DNA from 3 places in the Achromobacter sp. 10T422 genome. Region 2 is predicted to be linked to each of the others. Evidence: predicted binding sites of a transcription regulator. Region 2 holds the regulator's gene; each other region holds the start of a gene.
What was found. The regulator LexA, encoded in region 2, represses DNA repair genes until DNA is damaged. The targets are predictions, from matches to a motif close to ACTGTATNNNNATACAGT.
Positions count from the first base shown of each region.

Region 1 (6,751 bases), 470 kb from region 2:
ATTCTGGACGTGGTGGTCACGCGCGACCCCGCGCACATGCTGCCGGGCGTGGACAGCCGGGCGGCCAAGATCAAGCCGGGCGACCGCATCGCCTGACCCGGGACATAACAACAAAGCGGCAACGCACACCACAATATCGAAGCGAGGAGACAACCCATCATGAAAGCAAAAACCTGGATGACGCTGGCAGCCGCAACGCTGGCCATGACGCTCACTGGCGCGGCCGGGGCGCAAAGCAGCTACCCCGACCGGCCGATCCGGCTGATCGTGCCCTTCCCGCCTGGCGGCACGTCGGACGTGGTGGGGCGCATCTTTGCCGAAGCGCTGGGCAAGCAGATCGGCCAAACCGTCGTGGTGGAAAACCGGGGCGGCGCGGGCGGCACGGTAGGCTCGCGTGCGGTCGCATCCGCCGCGCCGGACGGCTACACGCTGCTGCTGGGCACGTCCAGCACCAATGGCACGAATCCCGCCGTGTACAAAAATCTGCCATACGACGCCATCAAGGACTTCACACCCGTCACGCAGATCATCCGCGTGCCTGGCGTGATCGTCGTGAACAAGAACTTTCCCGCCAAGGATTACGCGTCGTTCGTGACGCTGATCAAAGGCGCGCCAGGCAAGTATTCGTATGCCTCGTCCGGCAACGGCGGCGCCACCCATATGGCGATGGAATACTACAAATCGCTGTCCGGGCTGGACATGATGCATGTGCCGTACCGCGGCACCGGCCCGGCGCTCAACGATGTCATCGCGGGCCAGGTGCCTATCTTGTGGGACACGGCGGCCTCATCGATGGCGCACATCCAGTCAGGCAGCGTGCGCCCAATCGTGGTGGCGGCCAAGGCGCGCCTGCCGCAATTGCCGGATGTGCCCACGTTCGCCGAAGTAGGCCTGCCCGACTACGACGCTGAAATGTGGAACGGCCTGCTGGCGCCTGCCGGCCTGCCGAAAGACATTCTTGCCAAGCTGAACGACGCATCGCGCAAGGCCTTGGCCGATCCCGATGTGCAGGCCAAGTACGCCGGAGTGGGCGCGTATGTCGTCGCCGATAAACCCGACGCGTTTGCCGCGATGATTCGCGACGATGTGGCCAAGTGGAAAAAGGTGGCCGACTTCGCGCACATTTCGGCGGAATGACATGGGCCAGCGCTTGAAGGACAAAGTGGCGCTGGTGTTCGGCGCCGGCTCGTCAGGCCCCGGCTGGGGCAACGGCAAGGCGGCGGCCGCCCTGTATGCACGAGAAGGCGCGTGGGTGTTCGCGGTGGACGTGCGCGCAGACGCCGCCGAAGAGACCCGCCGCGTCATCGACGCCGAGGGCGGCCGCTGCGTAGCGCTGACAGCCGACGTGACCGATTCCGCGCAGATTCTGGCGGCGGTCTCGGCGGTGCTGGCCACGGCGGGACGCATCGACGTGCTGCACAACAATGTCGGCATCACCGAAATGGGAGACCCCATCGAGGCCAGCGAGGAAAGCTGGCACCGCGTGCTGGACACCAACCTGACCGGCGTGTTCCTGACGTGCAAGCACGTGCTGCCCGCAATGCTGGCGCAAGGCGGCGGCAGCATCGTAAACATCTCATCGCTGGCGTCGATTCAGGTGAACACGTATCCGTACACGTCGTACTACGCGGCCAAGGCGGGGCTGAACCACCTGACCCGCTCGCTGGCCGTGCGGTATGCGCCCAACAACATCCGCGTCAACGCCGTGCTGCCGGGCGTGATCGATACGCCGCTGATCTATACGCAGATCGCCGGGCAGTTTGAAGACGTGGATGAGATGCGCCGCCGGCGCAACGCCGCCAGCCCCATGGGACGGATGGGCGATGCGTGGGACGTGGCGCACGCGGCGCTGTTCCTGGCCAGCGATGAAGCCAAGTACATCACCGGCGTCTGCCTGCCGGTGGACGGGGGCAAGGCCTGCGCCGGACGCTAGCCCGCGGGCGCTAGCCCCATGGCATGGGCTTCAAGGCACCAGCGTCAAGGCGCCGGCTTCAAGGCAGCGGCTTCAAGGCAGCGGCGTCAAGGCAGCGGCATCAAACCCGGGGCGCCAGATCGGCCGATAGCTCAGCCGCCGCCCGTTGCAACGCGGCCACCACGTCCTGCAAGCGGGCGCCCGACAGACGCGAGCGTATCGCCGCCACACTCAGCGCCGCCACCACGCGCTGCTCGCGGTCCAGCACCGGAACGCCCACGCCGAGCATGTCGGGAATGATGCGGCCAGGGTTGAGCGCATAGCCGTTCTTGCGCGCGGCGGCGATGTCGTCGCGCAGCATGTCGGTGGACGGCAGGTCAGGCGCCACCGTGGCGTCGTAACGCGCCAGCACCCGTTCAATATCGTCATTGGGTAAAAAAGCCAGCAGCGCCAGGCTGCCCGCCCCCACCCCCAGCGGCCGGCGATGCCCCACTTCCAGCGTCAGGATCTTGATGGGAAAGTCGCCCGTCTTGCGGTCGACGCAGACGGCTTCATGGCCGGATCTAACCGACAGGAAACTGGTGTCGCCGGTGGACTGCGCCAGGCGCAGCACGGCGGATTCGGCGATAGCCTTGATGCCGTGCCGCCCTTCCGCGGCCAGGCCAAGAATGTAGGACTCGCGCCCCAGGCTGTAGGTTTTTAGCTTGGGGTTCAGCGACAAAAACCCTTCTTGCAGCAGCGCGGCCAACATACGGTGCGCGGTGGGTGGCGTCAGACCAATGTCGCGCACGACGTCGGTCAGCCCCACGCCACGCGCGGGCGCCGCGCCCACATATTTCAGGATGCGCAACACGCGGAAAATGCTTTGCGCGCCGCCCACCGAATCCGCAGCGTGCGGCAACGGGGCCTGGGCCGCCATCAATGCACCGTGGTGCCGTCCGGCGGCGTCTGGTTCAGCCCCAGCGCCGCTTCCCAAGCGCGCAACGGCACGCAGGTCTGCAAGCGCACGATGGCGCGCTGGATCAACGCGGGATGCAGTTCGTGGCCGACGTGGCTGGCGATGTCGATGGTGGAATCGCCATGCAGCTCTTCCAGCCGGGCCTGAGCGGCCTGGATGTGGGCCACGCTCATTACCGGATCATCGGCGCCGTGCAACAGATGCAGGGTGGTGTATTGCGGCGCGGCCTTGGGCAGCTGCGCGTAGCGGCCCGAAAACGCGATGACGCGCCCGGCCATGCCGTCGTGCGCCTGCACCAATTCCAGCGCCATGATGGCGCCCTGCGAAAAGCCGGCCAGCGCGGTGTCGGACTGCAACAGGCTGAAGCGCGCCTGCGCCTCGCGTACATAGGCTTCCAGGGGCGGCATGGCTTGCGCCACGCGTTCGGCGCGATTGTCTTCCGTCACGCCGCGCACCGAGAACCATTGCCGCCCCGAGCCGCCGCCATCAAAGGGCTCGAAGCCTTCGGGTGCCAGCACGGCCGCCGCCGGAAACGCTGCGCGCACGGCCTCGGCCAATGGCCGAAGGTTATCGGGCGAACCGCCCACACCGTGCAGCAGGATGAACAACTGGCGTACGTCGACGCCAGGTTCGGGAAGGAATTCCAATGAGCGGGAAGATGCCATGAAAACTGCTCCGTGCTGGCGTAGCACCGTCCGGCTACGCCTTGATGACCGCATTGTAAAATGCGCGCCTTAATGCGGACGGGCAAGCTGCAAGCCAGACTGCCGCCGCAACGGCCTTCTTTTACCCCTGCAATGCACACACCCACCACCGACTCGGGCGCCACGCCGGCGAGCCAGAACCAGCTGCACCGCGTGCTCAAGGCGCGCCACCTCACGATGATAGCGCTGGGCGGGGCCATCGGCACCGGCCTGTTCGTCGCCTCCGGCGCGGCGATTGCCCAGGCGGGCCCCGGTGGCGCCCTGCTCGTGTATCTGGTGATTGGCCTGATGGTCTACTTCATCATGACCAGCCTGGGCGAGCTGGCCACCTTCATGCCGGTGTCCGGTTCCTTTTGCACCTACGCGTCGCGCTATGTCGACCCAGGCTTTGGGTTTGCGCTGGGCTGGAACTTCTGGATCAGCTGGGCCACGGTGGTTGCCGTGGATGTGGTGGCCGCCCAACTGGTCATGGCGTACTGGTTGCCGGACACGCCAGGATGGATATGGAGCGTGGCCTTTCTGGCGCTGACCTTCGGGCTGAACGCATTTTCGGCGCGCAGCTTTGGCGAAGCCGAATACTGGTTCGCCATCATCAAGGTGGTGGCCGTGCTGTGCTTCATTGCGGTCGGGCTGGGCATGCTGGTGGGCATCATCCATAGCGGCAATGAAGTGGGCCTGGCCAATTGGAAGGTGGGCGACGCGCCGTTCGTGGGCAACGCGGCAACGTGGGTCGGCGTGGCGATGGTGGTGGCCTATTCCTTCCAGGGCACCGAACTGGTGGGCGTCGCCGCGGGCGAATCCGAGAACCCGCGCCGCAACGTGCCGCGCGCGATCAACAACGTGTTCTGGCGCATTCTGCTGTTTTACGTGCTGGCCATTCTGATCATCGGCCTGCTGCTGCCCTATACCGACCCGCAATTGCTGCGCAACGAAGTGGAAGACATTGCCGTCAGCCCCTTCACGCTGGTGTTCCAGCACGCGGGGCTGCTGTCGGCCGCCACCGTGATGAACGCCGTGATCCTGACCTCCGTGCTGTCGGCCGGCAATTCGGGCATGTACGCCGCCACGCGGATGCTGTTCAACATGGCGGCCGAAGGCCAGGCGCCGGCCATCTTCAAACGCCTGACCGCCAATGGCGTGCCGCTGTACGCGCTGCTGGCGACCACCGCGCTGGCCTGCCTGTGCCTGTTCAGCGTGGTGTACAGCCCGAAGGCGGTCTACATCTGGCTGCTGAATTTTGCGGGCATGACGGAATTCATCGTCTGGCTGAGCATTGCGATCAGCCACTACCGGTTCCGCCAGGGCTATGTGAAGCATGGCTTCAACCCGGATGACCTGCCCTACAAGGCCGGCCTGTTCCCGTTTGGCCCGGTGCTGGCGTTTGTGCTGTGCCTGATCGTGACCTTGGGCCAGAACTATCAGGCCTTTTTGCAAGACCGGATCGACTGGATCGGCGTGGTGTCGACCTATCTGGCCATTCCGCTGTTCCTGGCGTTGTGGATCGGGCATCGCGTGGTGAGGCGGTCGCGCTGGGTCAAGTACCAGGACATGCGGTTTTACGGCGGCGCGTAAATCGAATGTGATGCGGTCGAATCGCGGCCGAATTTGACGCCGTCGAATGTGACGCAGGCATGGCGGATGCCGGCGGGGTCGAAATACTGTATATTTATACAGTGTAAATTCACCCTATAAGCCTCAAGCCGATACCGGGCCCCACCCGCCATGCAGTCCCCCGAACGCATCCACCCCGCGTTGTGGCGCGCCACCCAGCTGGCCAAAGGCGCCGCCCGCACCCTGCCCACCGGGCACGCTCCGCTTTCCGCCGAGCTGCCGGACGGGGGCTGGCCGCTGGGCGCGTTGGTTGAATTGCTGACCCCGCACCCCGGTATCGGTGAAATCCGCCTGCTGCGCCCCGCGCTGGCCCAACTGGAAACGCGCCGTCCCATCGCCTTGGTGCAGCCCCCGCATGCCCCCCACATCGCCAGCTGGATGAGCTGGCGGCTGGACCCCCGGCAGTTGCTGTGGGTCGCGCCGAAAAAGCCCGTCGATACCTTGTGGGCCGCCGAACAGATTCTGAAAAATGGCAGTTGCGGCGCGCTGATCTGCTGGCTGCCGCATGTGCGCCCCGAATCCTTACGCCGCCTGCATCTTGCGGCGCAGGCTAGCGACCTGCTCTTTATTGCCGTCCGCCCGGCCAACGCCGCGCAGAACGCCACCCCCGCCCCATTGCGGCTGGCGCTTGCGCCCGCGCCGGGCGGTTTGTCTGTCCATATTCTGAAGCGCCGGGGGCCTGTCTGCGACACGCCGCTATACGTGGGCCTGGAACCCGGCGCGCTTACGCCTTCTTCCCCCCGCCATGCGCCTCTGGATCGCCGCCTACCTGCGCTGCCTGCCGCTGGACGCACTACGCCCGCACTGGCCGCATGAGGGTCTGGCATTCGCCGTTCTGGACCAGGAACGCGTTGCCGCCCTTACCCCCGCCGCCCGCCAGGCCGGCGTCAAGGCGGGCATGCGCCGCGCCGGCGCAGCCGCCATCGCCCCCCAGGTCGACTTGCTGCCGCGCCAGCCGCAAACTGAAGCCGACGCGCTCCACGGCGCGGCGCTGGCCCTGCTGCAATACACCCCCGAAATCGCCCTGGGCGACGACGACACCGTGCTCCTGAATGTCGGCGCCAGCCTGATGTTCTTTGGCGGACCGCGCGCGCTCAGCCAGCGCATCCGCGCCACCCTGCGCGCGCTGGATTTGCGCGTGTCGCTGGGCATGGCGCCCACCGCCACGGGCGCCTGGCTGCTGGCGCACCGCCCGGGCCGCCGCATGCCCCGCCGCACCTTGACGCTACCCACGCTGACGCGCCGGCTCGACGCCCTGCCGCTGGCGCTGCTGCCGCAGGCGCTGGCCCGCCGCGACTGGCTGGACGACATCGGCTGCCACACGCTGGCCGACTTGCGCGCCTTGCCGCGCGCCGGCCTGCAACGGCGCAGCACGCCCGAATTGCTGCAAGCCCTGGACGCCGCCTACGGCCAGAAACCGGAGCTCTATCGCTGGATCGAACCGCCCAACCAGTTCTCGCGGCGCATCGAACTCATGGACTATGTCGAGCACACCGACGCCGTGCTGGCGGTGGCGCGCCGGCTGGCCGAACAACTGGGCGGCTGGCTGACCGCGCGCCAACTGGC
Region 1 is NZ_JBFTHD010000001.1:279,144-285,894, forward strand. Features, by position in the region: gene AC1DB0_RS01210 (thiamine pyrophosphate-binding protein) at 1-96, shown strand, start outside; gene AC1DB0_RS01215 (Bug family tripartite tricarboxylate transporter substrate binding protein) at 160-1,137, shown strand; gene AC1DB0_RS01220 (SDR family NAD(P)-dependent oxidoreductase) at 1,139-1,933, shown strand; gene AC1DB0_RS01225 (IclR family transcriptional regulator) at 2,034-2,831, opposite strand; gene ypfH (esterase) at 2,831-3,535, opposite strand; gene AC1DB0_RS01235 (amino acid permease) at 3,668-5,146, shown strand; gene imuA (translesion DNA synthesis-associated protein ImuA) at 5,297-6,001, shown strand; gene AC1DB0_RS01245 (Y-family DNA polymerase) at 5,931-6,751, shown strand, end outside.
Region 1: imuA (translesion DNA synthesis-associated protein ImuA) is a predicted target of LexA. The motif match lies at 5,232-5,249, and genes of this name have one in related genera.

Region 2 (6,751 bases):
TCCTGCTGGCGGCTGGCAAGAAGGGCAAGCGTTTCACGCTGCCCAACTCGCGGATCATGATCCACCAGCCGTCGGGCGGCGCCCAGGGGCAGGCGTCCGACATCCAGATTCAGGCTCGCGAGATCCTGGATCTGCGCGAACGTCTTAACCGGATTCTGGCTGAGAACACCGGCCAGTCGATGGAGCGCATCGGCCTGGACACGGAGCGTGACAACTTCATGTCCGCCGAAGATGCGGTATCGTATGGATTGGTGGACAAGGTGATGAGCTCCCGCTCGGAAGGCTGACTTCCCGGTTGATCTGAACCCGCTGCCATCAAGTTTGAGTAAGCGCATGCGCCGGGCCCGTTACCGGTCTGGCGCATCTTTACCTGAGATACGAAACAAATATGCCTGAAAAAAAGGGATCGGCAGACGCAAAAGTGCTGCATTGCTCGTTTTGCAATAAAAGCCAGCATGAAGTCCGCAAGCTGATCGCGGGTCCGTCGGTATTCATCTGCGATGAGTGCATCGACTTGTGCAACGACATCATCCGCGAGGAAGCGCAGGCTACCGCGCGCGCGGCGATTCGTTCCGAACTGCCCACTCCGGCTGAAATCAAGACCTTCCTGGATCAGTACGTCATTGGGCAAAATTCGCCCAAGCGCATGCTGGCCGTAGCGGTCTACAACCATTACAAGCGCATTCGTCACGGCGAGATCAAGGGTGACGAAGTCGAGCTCTCCAAGAGCAACATCATGCTGATCGGCCCCACCGGGTCCGGCAAGACGCTCTTGGCTCAGACGTTGGCGCGCATGCTGAACGTGCCGTTCGTCATGGCTGACGCCACCACGCTGACCGAAGCGGGTTACGTGGGCGAAGACGTCGAAAATATCATTCAAAAGTTGCTGCAGAACTGCAACTACGAAGTCGAGAAGGCGCAGCGCGCCATCATCTACATCGACGAAATCGACAAGATTTCCCGCAAGTCCGACAACCCCTCCATCACGCGCGACGTGTCGGGCGAGGGCGTGCAGCAGGCCTTGCTGAAGCTGATTGAAGGCACCGTTGCCTCGGTGCCCCCGCAGGGCGGCCGCAAGCACCCTAACCAGGACTTCGTTCAGGTCGACACGACCAACATCCTGTTCATCGTAGGCGGCGCCTTCGACGGACTGGAAAAGGTCATCCGCGACCGCACCGAGAAATCGGGCATCGGTTTCTCGGCGTCGGTACGCGCCAAGTCCGAGCGCGGTGTGGGCGAGCTGTTCTCCGAAGTCGAACCGGAAGATCTGATCAAGTTTGGTCTGATCCCCGAGCTGGTCGGCCGTCTGCCCGTTGTTGCGACGCTGGACGAACTCGACGAAGCGGCGCTGGTGCAAATTCTGACCGAGCCCAAGAACGCCTTGCTCAAGCAGTTCCAGAAGCTTTTTGCCATGGAAGGCGCCGAGCTCGACTTGCGGCCTGCCGCATTGAAGGCGATCGCCCGCAAGGCGCTCAAGCGCAAGACCGGGGCTCGTGGTCTGCGTTCGATTATCGAACAGACCTTGTTGGACACCATGTATGAGTTGCCGTCGCAAGGCAATGTCAAGCGCGTGGTGGTTGACGAGAACGCGATTGAAGGTGAGGGCAAGCCCTTGCTGATCTACGCGGACGAAGCCAGCGAGACCGACAAGCCCGAGCGCGGAGAAGTCCGCGACGCGGCAGCCTGATATTTCAAAAAAGCCCGTTCCTGTAACGGGTTTTTTTGCCTTTCGGCCGCCCTCCCGGGCATTTTTTTTCCCCTTTCGGATATCTGGCAGCCGAGATCTTGAATTTTCGGCTATTGTTCCCATAACAGACGTAACTGACGTGGATAGCCCGGGGTATACCCGGGTCTCCTGTCCCCGATACGCCGAGTCATACAGAGGAACCTCCTATGTCTGCCAGCCAGACCCTGCCTTCCGACCCGATCGACCTCCCTCTGCTCCCACTTCGTGACGTCGTGGTGTTTCCGCACATGGTCATCCCGCTGTTCGTCGGCCGTCCGCGCTCTATCCGCGCGCTCGAGGTTGCGATGGAAGCGGGCAAGAGCATCATGCTGGTGGCCCAAAAGTCCGCCGGCAAGGATGATCCCACCCCCGAAGACGTCTACGAGATCGGTTGCGTGGCCGGTATCCTGCAGATGCTCAAGCTGCCCGACGGCACCGTCAAGGTGCTGGTCGAAGGCACCCAGCGTGCCCGCATCAACAGCATTGAAGATGCGGATTCGCACTTCACCTGCCAGGTGACGCCGATCGAGCCGGACGCCATGCAAGGCTCCGAGACCGAGGCCCTGCGCCGCGCGATCGTCGCCCAGTTCGAACAGTACGTAAAGCTCAACAAGAAGATCCCCCCGGAGATCCTGACCTCGCTGGCTGGCATCGATGATGCCGGACGCCTGGCCGACACGATCGCCGCGCATCTTCCGCTGAAGCTCGAGCAGAAGCAAAAGATGCTCGAGATCGTCGGCACGTCCGAGCGCCTTGAAGGTCTGCTCACCCAGCTCGAAACCGAAATCGACATTCTCCAGGTCGAGAAGCGGATTCGCGGCCGCGTGAAGAAGCAGATGGAAAAGAGCCAGCGCGACTACTACCTGAATGAGCAGGTCAAGGCCATTCAGAAGGAGTTGGGCGAAGGCGAAGAAGGCGCGGACATCGAAGAGCTTGAAAAGAAGATCATCGCTGCCCACATGCCGAAAGAGGCCCGTAAAAAGGCCGATGCCGAGCTCAAGAAGCTCAAGCTCATGTCGCCCATGTCGGCCGAAGCCACGGTGGTGCGCAACTACATCGATACGCTCATCAACCTCCCCTGGAGGAAGAAGAGCAAGATCAACAACTCGATCGCCAACGCCGAGACGGTGCTGGACAACGACCACTATGGTCTGGAAAAGGTCAAGGAACGCATTCTCGAATATCTTGCCGTGCAACAGCGCGTGGACAAGGTGAAGGCGCCGATTCTGTGCCTGGTTGGCCCTCCTGGTGTGGGCAAGACCTCGCTCGGGCAGTCGATCGCCAAGGCGACGAACCGCAAGTTCGTGCGCATGGCGCTGGGCGGTGTGCGCGACGAGGCCGAAATTCGCGGCCACCGTCGTACGTACATCGGCTCGATGCCGGGCAAGATCGTTCAGAACATGTCGAAGGTTGGCGTGCGCAATCCGTTGTTCCTGCTTGATGAAATCGACAAGCTGGGCATGGATTTCCGTGGCGACCCTTCGTCGGCGTTGCTCGAAGTGCTGGACCCGGAACAGAACCACACGTTCCAGGACCACTACATCGAAGTCGACTTCGACCTGTCCGACGTGATGTTCGTGGCCACCAGCAACACGCTGAACATTCCGCCGGCCCTGTTGGACCGTATGGAAGTGATCCGCCTGTCCGGTTACACGGAAGAGGAAAAGATCCATATCGCCCGCGACCATCTGCTGCCGAAGCTGATGAAGAACAACGGCGTGAAGGACAGCGAGTTGACGGTCGATGACAGCGCGCTGCGCGATATCGTTCGCTACTACACCCGCGAAGCTGGTGTGCGTGCGCTCGAACGCGAAGTGGGCAAGATCTGCCGCAAGGTCATCAAGCAGTTGCTGACCCAGACCGATCGTGCCAAGGCCGAAGGCAAGACCCTTGAGGTCAAGCCGGTCAACGTCACGGGCGACAACCTGAGCGACTATCTGGGCGTGCGCCGCTACACGTTCGGTATGGCCGAAAAGGAAAACCAGATTGGTCAGGTGACGGGTCTGGCGTGGACGGAAGTTGGTGGCGACCTGCTGACGATCGAAGTCGCGGACATGCCCGGCAAGGGCGTCATCCAACGCACCGGTTCGCTGGGCGACGTGATGAAGGAGTCGGTTGAGGCGGCTCGTACGGTGGTGCGCTCGCGTGCTCGCCGTCTGGGCTTCGCTGACAGCGTCTTCGAGAAGCACGACATGCACGTCCACGTGCCGGAAGGCGCGACGCCCAAGGACGGTCCGTCCGCAGGCATCGCAATCACGACGGCCATGGTGTCGGCGTTGTCGCGCATCCCGGTGCGCGCCGATGTCGCCATGACCGGCGAGATCACGCTGCGCGGCGAAGTGCTGCCGATCGGCGGCCTGAAGGAAAAGCTGTTGGCGGCGCACCGTGGTGGCATCAAGACGGTCTTGATCCCGGAAGAAAACGTCAAGGATTTGGCGGAGATTCCGGACAACGTCAAGAACCACCTTGAGATCGTGCCGGTCCGTTGGATCGACAAGGTGCTGGAGCTGGCGCTGGAACGTCTGCCGGAACCTCTGGCAGAGGACGAAGCCGTAAAGGAACCTCTGGTTGCCAAGCCGGCCGAGCCGGGTTCGACTGATCCGGTGCTCAAGCACTGATCGTGAAGCCCAGGGCGCCTTCGAAAGCAGGCGCCCAGTAAAAACCCCGCTGCGGCGGGGTTTTTTATGGGCTGATCGTTTCGGGGAAGGGCTCCCACAAAACTCCTGCGATCAGTGCAGAGCGTGAGTTCGGATCAAGCCGACCGCGATGCCTTCCAGCGCGAATTCCTGATCGGCTTCAACAATGATGGTTTGGAAGTCAGGATTTTCGGGCAACAGCTCGATATGGCCGTTTGTGCGTTGCAGCCGTTTGACTGTGACGTCGTCACCCAGGCGAGCGACGACGATTTGGCCATTGCGGGCTTCGGACGCTTTCTTCACAGCGAGCAAGTCGCCTTCAAGAATACCGGCATCGCGCATGCTCATGCCGCGAACCTTCAGCAGGTAATCGGGCGCTTGAGCAAACAGGTGTGGGTCGACGCCCACTTCGCGTTCCACGTGCTCGGCCGCAAGAATGGGGCTGCCAGCGGCCACACGGCCCACCAGAGGCAGCAACAGCTGTGCCAGTGAGGGAAGGGGCAGGGAAGTCTGTGAGGACGCAGCGGCGCTGTCCTTCAAGCGGATGCCGCGCGATGCGCCGGCGGTAAGCTCAATGGCGCCCTTGCGGGCCAGCGCTTTGAGGTGATCTTCCGCTGCGTTAGGTGAGCGAAAACCCAAAGCCTGGGCAATTTCGGCACGCGTCGGCGGGAAGCCGGTGCGCGTAACGGTTTGCCGGATGAGGTCCAGAATTTGTTGCTGGCGATCTGTAAGTTTGCTGGCCATGGCGATGATCCGGTGCGAGCGGACTGTACATATATACAGCGCCATTCTGGGGGACGCAGCGCAAAAATGCAAGCCGCGGGCGGCGTCCGAAACAAAACGGAGCCCGAAGGGCTCCGTTCTTTGGGGTGCAGGCCGTCCGGCCCGCTCCGATTCGACGCTTACAGGACGGCTGCGATGCCGGCCGCGACCTTGTCGATGTTGCCGCTGTTCAGGGCGGCAACGCAGATGCGGCCGCTGGACACAGCATAGACGCCGTGCTCTTCGCGCAGGCGATCAACTTGGGCCGAGGTCAGGCCCGAGTACGAGAACATGCCGCGTTGTTCCAGCACGAAGCTGAAGTCCTGCTTGCCGCCATGTTCCTTGATCTTTTCGACCAGTTGCTTGCGCATAAGGCGGATGCGGTCACGCATGCCGGCCAGTTCTTCTTCCCACATCGCAAACAGTTCGGGCGAGTTCAGGACCGTGGACACCACCGTGCCGCCGTGGGTGGGCGGGTTCGAGTAGTTGGTGCGAATGACACGCTTCAGTTGGCTCAGCACGCGGACGGCTTCGTCCTTGCTGCCAGCCACAACCGTCAGGGCACCAACGCGCTCGCCGTACAGCGAGAACGACTTCGAGAACGACGAGCTGATGAACATGGTCATGTCCAGGTCGGCGAACAGGCGCACGACTGCAGCGTCTTCCTTCAGGCCTTCGCCAAAGCCTTGGTAGGCGATGTCGAGGAACGGGACCAGGTTGTTTTCTTTGACCACGGCGGCGATCTGCTTCCACTGATCGGCGGTGGGGTCCACGCCAGTCGGGTTGTGGCAGCAAGCGTGCAGCACGACGACGGTCTTGGCCGGGGCGGCCTTCAAGTCGGCCAGCATGGCGTCGAAGTTCAGGCCGCGGGTGGTGGCGTCGTAGTACGAGTACGTGCCAACTTCAAACCCGGCGCGTTCGAACAGCGCGCGGTGGTTTTCCCAGCTGGGGTTGCTGATCAGGACCTTGGAGCCCGGCAGCAGGTGATGCAGGAAGTCGGCGCCGATCTTCAGTGCGCCGGTGCCGCCCAGCGCTTGGGTGGTCAGCACGCGGCCGGCAGCGGCAAGCGCGGAGTCCTTGCCCAGCAGCAGCGCTTGCGCACCCTGGTTGTATCCGGCAATGCCTTCGATCGGCAGGTAGCCGCGGGCGGCAGCTGCTTCAATGCGGGCGGTTTCAGCTTTGCGAACGGCGGCCAGCAAGGGGATACGACCCTGATCGTCGTAGTACACGCCCACGCCCAGATTGACTTTTCCGGGACGCGTATCCGCGTTGTATTGTTCGTTCAGACCAAGAATGGGGTCGCGCGGCGCGAGTTCGACGGAATCGAAAAGGTTGCTCATGGGACTCTGATGAGGATGGGTGGACGCAGTACGATGTGCTGTGGATAATGGGGGGTTTACCCTGGAACAGTCTAGCATGCCCAAGAGCCCAATAGACCCGAGCAGCGCGGGAGATCTGACCGATGATCTCGCTGCGGATCTGACGGCGGCGCCGGCATCGGCTGCGGCCATGCCAGGCGGGGAAGTGAAACCTGGATTTGTCGAATTTCCGGATAGCCCGTTTCAGCTTTACCAACCCTATCCGCCGGCAGGTGACCAGCCTGCAGCCATCGAAGGCCTGACCCAAG
Region 2 is NZ_JBFTHD010000001.1:745,825-752,575, reverse strand. Features, by position in the region: gene clpP (ATP-dependent Clp endopeptidase proteolytic subunit ClpP) at 1-287, shown strand, start outside; gene clpX (ATP-dependent Clp protease ATP-binding subunit ClpX) at 389-1,687, shown strand; gene lon (endopeptidase La) at 1,894-4,344, shown strand; gene lexA (transcriptional repressor LexA) at 4,456-5,106, opposite strand; gene AC1DB0_RS03130 (amino acid aminotransferase) at 5,265-6,464, opposite strand; gene uvrB (excinuclease ABC subunit UvrB) at 6,541-6,751, shown strand, end outside.

Region 3 (6,751 bases), on a different contig from region 2:
TGCGCTGCCATACGTCAGGCGCGGAGGCGGATGCGTCTTCGGCCGCCGCAGCTTCTTTTTCGCGGCGCGCGTCGGAAGTGCGCCGCAAGCCCTGGGGCTTGGCGACGGTTTCAAACTCGTCATCCAACTTGGCGCGAAGACGGTCGGCTGACGCGGGAGTCGATTTCCAGCTCATGCGCTTCCTGCTTTCTATGCAAAACGGCAGGCCCGTAGTGGCGCCTGCCGCATATATCGCCAGGCCGAAGCGCTGGCGGCGTCCGAATTGCGTTATTCGGCGGTGTCTTCGGCCGTGGGCACGAATTCGGCGGCGCGGCTGACGATGCCCTGGTTCTCGCGAACGCGGTTCTCGATCTCGATCGCGATTTCCTTGTGCTCTTTCAGGTATTCGCGAACATTGTCCTTGCCCTGACCAATGCGATTGCCGTTGTAGCTGTACCACGCGCCGGACTTGTCCACCACGCTGGCGGCCACGCCCAAGTCAATGATTTCGCCTTCGCGCGAGATGCCGGCGCCGTACATGATGTCGAATTCAGCCTGCTTGAACGGCGGCGCGACCTTGTTCTTCACAACCTTGACGCGGGTTTCGTTGCCAACGACTTCATCGCCCTTCTTGATGGAGCCAATGCGGCGGATGTCCAGACGCACCGAGGCGTAGAACTTCAGCGCGTTGCCGCCCGTCGTGGTTTCGGGGTTGCCGAACATGACGCCGATCTTCATGCGGATCTGGTTGATGAAGATGACCATGCAGTTGGTGCGCTTGATCGTGGCGGTCAGCTTGCGCAGCGCCTGGCTCATCAGACGGGCTTGCAGGCCGGGCAGCGAGTCGCCCATTTCGCCTTCGATTTCAGCCTTGGGCACCAGCGCGGCGACCGAGTCGATGACGATCAGGTCAACCGAACCCGAACGCACCAGCGCATCGGTGATTTCCAGTGCCTGTTCGCCCGTGTCCGGCTGCGAGATCAGCAGGTCGGTCAGGTTCACGCCCAGCTTGTTGGCGTATTGCACGTCCAGCGCGTGTTCCGCGTCGACGAACGCGCAAGTGCCGCCGATTTTCTGCATTTCAGCAATGACTTGCAGCGTGAGGGTCGTCTTGCCCGACGATTCCGGGCCGTAGATTTCGACCACACGGCCGCGCGGCAGGCCGCCAACGCCCAAAGCGATGTCCAGACCCAGCGAGCCCGTGGAAACCACCTGGATGTCGTGCGAGACCTCGTTGTCGCCGTAGCGCATGATCGAGCCCTTGCCGAACTGCTTTTCGATCTGCGAAAGCGCGGCGGCAAGCGCCTTGGCCTTTTCCGAAGCGGCGGCCTTGGAGGTTTTGTCGTCCATGTAATGTCCTGTCTGTAACGTATCTGGTATCTGGTGGTTGCGGCTGGGGCCTGAACCGCAGCATTGCTGTTTTGAATCAGGTTCAGATTATGGCATCGGATTGTACTGTACAAAAAACCAGTGTGCCAGAGTTTTGCACGTATTCCCTGAGTGGGCAAGCCCGGCCGCCTATGACAGAATCGAAGCCGACCCCGGCGTTTCGTCCCTTTTCCGCCGCCGGGCCGCCCACAAGGCGGATAGCCCCCCATAGAGGGGTGGCCAGCGCGCAAAGCGCCGGCGCCACAGGGACCCCTTCATTTGCAGCCCATGCGTATTCTGATCGCTGAAGACGACAGCATTCTGGCCGACGGTCTATCCCGGTCATTGCGCCACAACGGCTATGCCGTGGACGCCGTGCGCGACGGGCTGGCCGCCGATTCTGCCCTGGCGGCCCAAGCCTTTGACCTGCTCATCCTGGATCTCGGCCTGCCGCAACTGGCCGGGCTGGAAGTGCTGCGCCGCCTGCGCGCCCGCAACTCCGCCCTGCCCGTTCTGATCCTGACCGCTGCCGACAGCATCGAGCAGCGCGTCAAGGGCCTGGACCTGGGCGCCGACGATTACATGGCCAAGCCTTTCGCGCTGTCCGAGCTGGAAGCGCGCGTGCGCGCCCTGACCCGGCGCGGCGCGGGCGGCGGCGCCACGATGATCAAGCACGGCCGGCTGCTGTTCGACCAGACGGGCCGCGTGGCCATCGTTGATGACCAGACGCTGGACCTGTCCGCGCGCGAAGTCAGCCTGCTGGAAATTCTGCTGACTCGCAGCGGCCGCATGGTCAGCAAGACGCAGCTGGTGGACCACTTGTGCGAATGGGGTGAGGAAGTCAGCACCAACGCTATCGAAGTCTATGTGCACCGGCTGCGCAAGAAGCTGGAGCCCAGCGGCGTGAAGATCGTGACCGTGCGCGGCCTGGGCTACTGTCTGGAGCGGGACCAGGGTGCCGCGTACCTCGCCAGCTGAGCCTGCAGGACCTGAGCCGCTCAATCAGGAAGCGTTGGATATCATGCAAGCCGGGTCCAAGGGCCCGAGCTTCGCGCCGCCCCAGCGTTCGCTGCTGGGCGAAATCCTGGACTGGATGCTCGCGCCGCTGTTCCTGCTGTGGCCCATGAGCGTCGCCATCACGTATGTGGTCGCGCAGAACATCGCCAACGTGCCTTACGACCGGGCGCTGGCCAATAACCTGCATGTGCTGACGCGCCAGGTTCACGCGCAAGACGGCCGCGCGGTACTCAAGATGACGGACCCTGCACGCGATGTGCTGCGCGCCGATGAAACCGACAGCGTGTTCTGGCTGGCGCTGGGCAGCCGCGGCGAATACCTGGGCGGCGACCGCGCGTTGCCCCTGCCCGCCACCGTGGGCCAGCCCCGCCCCGGCGAGGTCCAATACGAAGACGACACCATGCGCGGCTTCGGCATCCGGCTGGCCTTCACGTGGGTGGACCTGAACCTGCCCAACACGCAGCCCGCGCTGCTGATCGTGGCCGAGACCGTCGAGAAGCGCACCCAGCTGGCCAACGACATCATCAAAGGCGTGATCATTCCGCAGTTTGTGGTGCTGCCGATTGCCGTGCTGCTCGTGTGGTTCGGGCTGTCGCGCGGCGTGGCGCCATTGAATGCGTTGCAGCAGCGCCTGCGCGCGCGCCGTCCTGATGATCTTTCGCCCATCGATGAGCGCGCCGCGCCGTCGGAAATCGCGCCGCTGGTGGCGGCCATGAACGATCTCTTGGACCGCTTGTCCGCCAACGTGCAGGCGCAGCGTCGTTTCGTGGCGGACGCGGCGCATCAATTGAAGACGCCCCTGGCCGGCTTGCGCACGCAGGCCGAGCTGGCGTTGCGCGATGCCAGCCCCGAAGAAATGCAGTCCAGCCTGCGCCAGCTGGTGACGGGTTCCGAACGCGCCACACGTCTGGTCAACCAGCTGCTGTTGCTGGCGCGCGCGGAAAATCCCAGTGCGATCGGATTGACCCGCACCGATCTCAACGCCATCGCCTACGAGCAAGCGATGCACTGGGTGCCCCAGGCGCTGTCGCTTGCCACCGATCTGGGTTTCGAAGGGTCGGACGACCCGGTTGAGATCAGCGGCAACCCGCTATTGCTTGCCGAGCTGCTGAACAACCTGGTCGACAACGCCTTGCGCTACACCCCCCGCGGCGGCCACATCACCGTGCGCGTGCAGCGGGTTGGCGACGAAGCCGTGCTGGAGGTCGAAGACTCTGGCCCGGGCATTCCCCCCGAAGAACGCGAACGCGTATTCGACCGCTTCTACCGCGTGCTGGGCACGGCGTCGGACGGCAGCGGCCTGGGGCTGGCCATCGTGCGCGAAATTGCGCAGAAGCATCAGGCCACGGTCCTGATCAGCGACCATCCCACCGCACATTCGGACCTGCCCGGCACCCGCATCCGCGTGGTGTTTCCGATGTACGCCGACCACCCGGATTTGCTGGAAAGCTGAGCGCAACCCTGCCCGCAGCGGGCTAAGGACTATCCCTAGCCCCGCGCGCAACGCTTACACAATGTTTCAATTTTAAGATTCAGGTAAGGATTACGTCAGAACCTCGTCAGCCTCGCGCCTCAATGTTGCGTATAGCTCGATGTCGGCTCGCCGGCAAAGGGCCCAGCACGGCGGACAACCGCTGGCCAAAAAAACGAGGAGACATCATGAGCACAACAACCATGGCAGGCCGCGGTCCTTCCGCGGAACCGCGCCCGATGACCAAGGATGAACGCCGCGTCATCTTCGCGTCGTCTTTGGGCACGGTTTTCGAGTGGTACGACTTTTATCTATATGGCTCGCTCGCAGCCATCATCGCGCAACACTTTTTCTCGGGCGTGAACCCCACCGCGGGCTTCATCTTCGCGCTGCTGGCGTTCGCCGCGGGCTTCGCCGTGCGCCCCTTCGGCGCCCTGGTGTTTGGCCGTTTGGGCGATCTGGTCGGCCGCAAATACACGTTCCTGGTCACGATCGTGATCATGGGCCTGTCGACGTTCCTGGTCGGCGTGCTGCCCAGCTACGCCAGCATCGGCCTGGCCGCTCCGGCCATCCTGATCGTGCTGCGCTTGCTGCAGGGCCTGGCGCTGGGCGGTGAATACGGTGGCGCGGCCACGTACGTCGCCGAACACGCTCCGCACGGCCGCCGTGGTTTCTACACCTCGTGGATTCAAACCACCGCTACCCTGGGCCTGTTCCTGTCGCTGCTCGTCATCCTGGGCATCCGCACGGTCATGGGCGAAGACGACTTCAAAGCCTGGGGCTGGCGCATTCCGTTCCTGATCTCGGTCGTGCTGCTGGGCATCTCGGTGTGGATTCGTCTGCAACTGAGCGAATCGCCGACCTTCAAGCGCATGAAGGAAGAAGGCAAGGGTTCGAAGGCGCCGATCGCTGAATCGTTCGGCCAGTGGAAGAACCTGAAGGTCGTGATCCTGGCGCTGCTGGGCCTGACCGCCGGCCAGGCCGTGGTCTGGTACACGGGCCAGTTCTACGCGCTGTTCTTCCTGACGCAGACGCTGAAGGTTGACGCCAATACCGCCAACATCATGATCGCCATCGCGCTCTTGATCGGCACCCCGTTCTTCGTGGTCTTCGGCGCGCTGTCGGACAAGATCGGCCGCAAGCCCATCATCATGGCGGGCTGCCTGATCGCTGCCGCGACCTACTTCCCGATCTTCCAAGGCATCACGCACTTCGCCAACCCGGCGCTGGAAAAGGCTCAGGCCACGGCCCCGGTCACGGTGATTGCCGACCCCAGCACCTGCTCGTTCCAGTTCAACCCGGTGGGCACGTCCGCGTTCACCAGCTCTTGCGACGTCGTGAAGTCCTTCATGGCCCGCAACTCGGTGAACTACAAGAACGAAACGGCGCCGGCAGGCTCGCTGGCCAAGGTCAAGATCGGCAACGACGAGTTCGCCTCGTTTGACGGCAAGGCCATGGCCCCCGCCGACTTCAAGGCCAAGGCCGCTGAACTGGACAAGGCGCTGACCACAGCGATCCGCAGCCACGGCTACCCGGCCAAGGCGGACCCGGCGCAAAGCAACAACGTCATGGTGGTCGTGCTGCTGGCGATCCTGGTGCTGTACGTGACCATGGTTTACGGCCCCATCGCCGCCATGCTGGTGGAGATGTTCCCGACCCGCATCCGCTACACCTCGATGAGCTTGCCGTATCACATCGGTAACGGCTGGTTCGGCGGCTTCCTGCCCCCGGTCGCCTTCGCGGTCGTGGCTGCCACCGGCAACATCTACGACGGCTTGTGGTACCCGATCATCATTGCAGTCATGACCCTGGTCATCGGCACGCTGTTCGTGCGCGAATCCAAGGACAACGACATCAACGAATAAACGGCCATCCCCCGCCGGGTGGGACTGCTGCGCCTGCCCGGCCTTTCAAAAGCTCCTTATGGAGCTTTTTTTTTGTGCCCCCACGCTGCGCGCGCTTTGCGCACTTGCTGCCCCCCGAGGGGGCTTTTTTCCCTTGGGGCGGCCCGGCGGGAAAAAGGCTATTTTTGCGAAGACTGGGGTGCTGATGCGGTGGTCGTTACCTATTGCCAAAATATCCCCCCCACTTTCAGGACGATGTCAGACCCTCGCGCTTAGACTGGCGCCTCAGATTACGGCCTTGCGCCAGATCGGCTGACGATTGATCCCCCTGTCAGACGATTGCAGGGCTAGTGTTCTGACACCGATACCGCGTTCCCCGCGAGCCTTTTATGACGCGGTATTGTGTGCTCCCGTACCGGCCCGGCCTTTATTGAGCCGGGCCGCTTTTTTTTGCGCGCGCCATCTGCCGCCGCCCTTCGCACCAATAAAAAAATGGCGACCGCGTAGCGGCCGCCATTTCTGTTCATCGCGCCGGACTTGCCGGCCAGCCGGGTCAGCGGCGCATGCCCACGCCGAAGGCCACCACGCCCGCCACGATGGCGGCAATGCCGGCCCACGTCGGGATCGGCACCGACTTCTCGGTTTCGGCCGTAGCCTTCACCGAACCGATCTGCAAAACGGTCTCTTCGGACTTGTAGTTAAAGCCCTTGTAGGCCAGGGCTGCGATGCCCAGGACGATCAGGATGGCGCCAATGATTTTCATGTATTCCTCTCCGATTCCATGTGGGTGCGCGGAAGTTAACGCATCGCCTGGAATGTGTCAGTGACAGAACGTGTCGTCTGTCGCTTGCGGTTTATCGCACTTCGGCAAACCGGCTGCGTCGTATAGAATCAACCCTTTTGGCCGACGCTCATGTGGTTCAAAAACCTCAAGATTTACCGCCTCTCCTCGCCGTGGACTCTCGTTGGCGATCAGCTTGAAGAAACGCTTGCGCGCCACGCCTATCAAGCGGGCAACAACCTTGAAATGCAAAGCCTGGGCTGGGTGCCGCCGCGCGAAAACGGCGGGCTT
Region 3 is NZ_JBFTHD010000002.1:566,164-572,914, reverse strand. Features, by position in the region: gene recX (recombination regulator RecX) at 1-175, opposite strand, end outside; gene recA (recombinase RecA) at 268-1,329, opposite strand; gene AC1DB0_RS06755 (response regulator transcription factor) at 1,636-2,325, shown strand; gene AC1DB0_RS06750 (sensor histidine kinase) at 2,441-3,817, shown strand; gene AC1DB0_RS06745 (MFS transporter) at 4,039-5,700, shown strand; gene AC1DB0_RS06740 (hypothetical protein) at 6,233-6,442, opposite strand; gene AC1DB0_RS06735 (recombination-associated protein RdgC) at 6,593-6,751, shown strand, end outside.
Region 3: recA (recombinase RecA) is a predicted target of LexA. The motif match lies at 1,434-1,451, and genes of this name have one in related genera.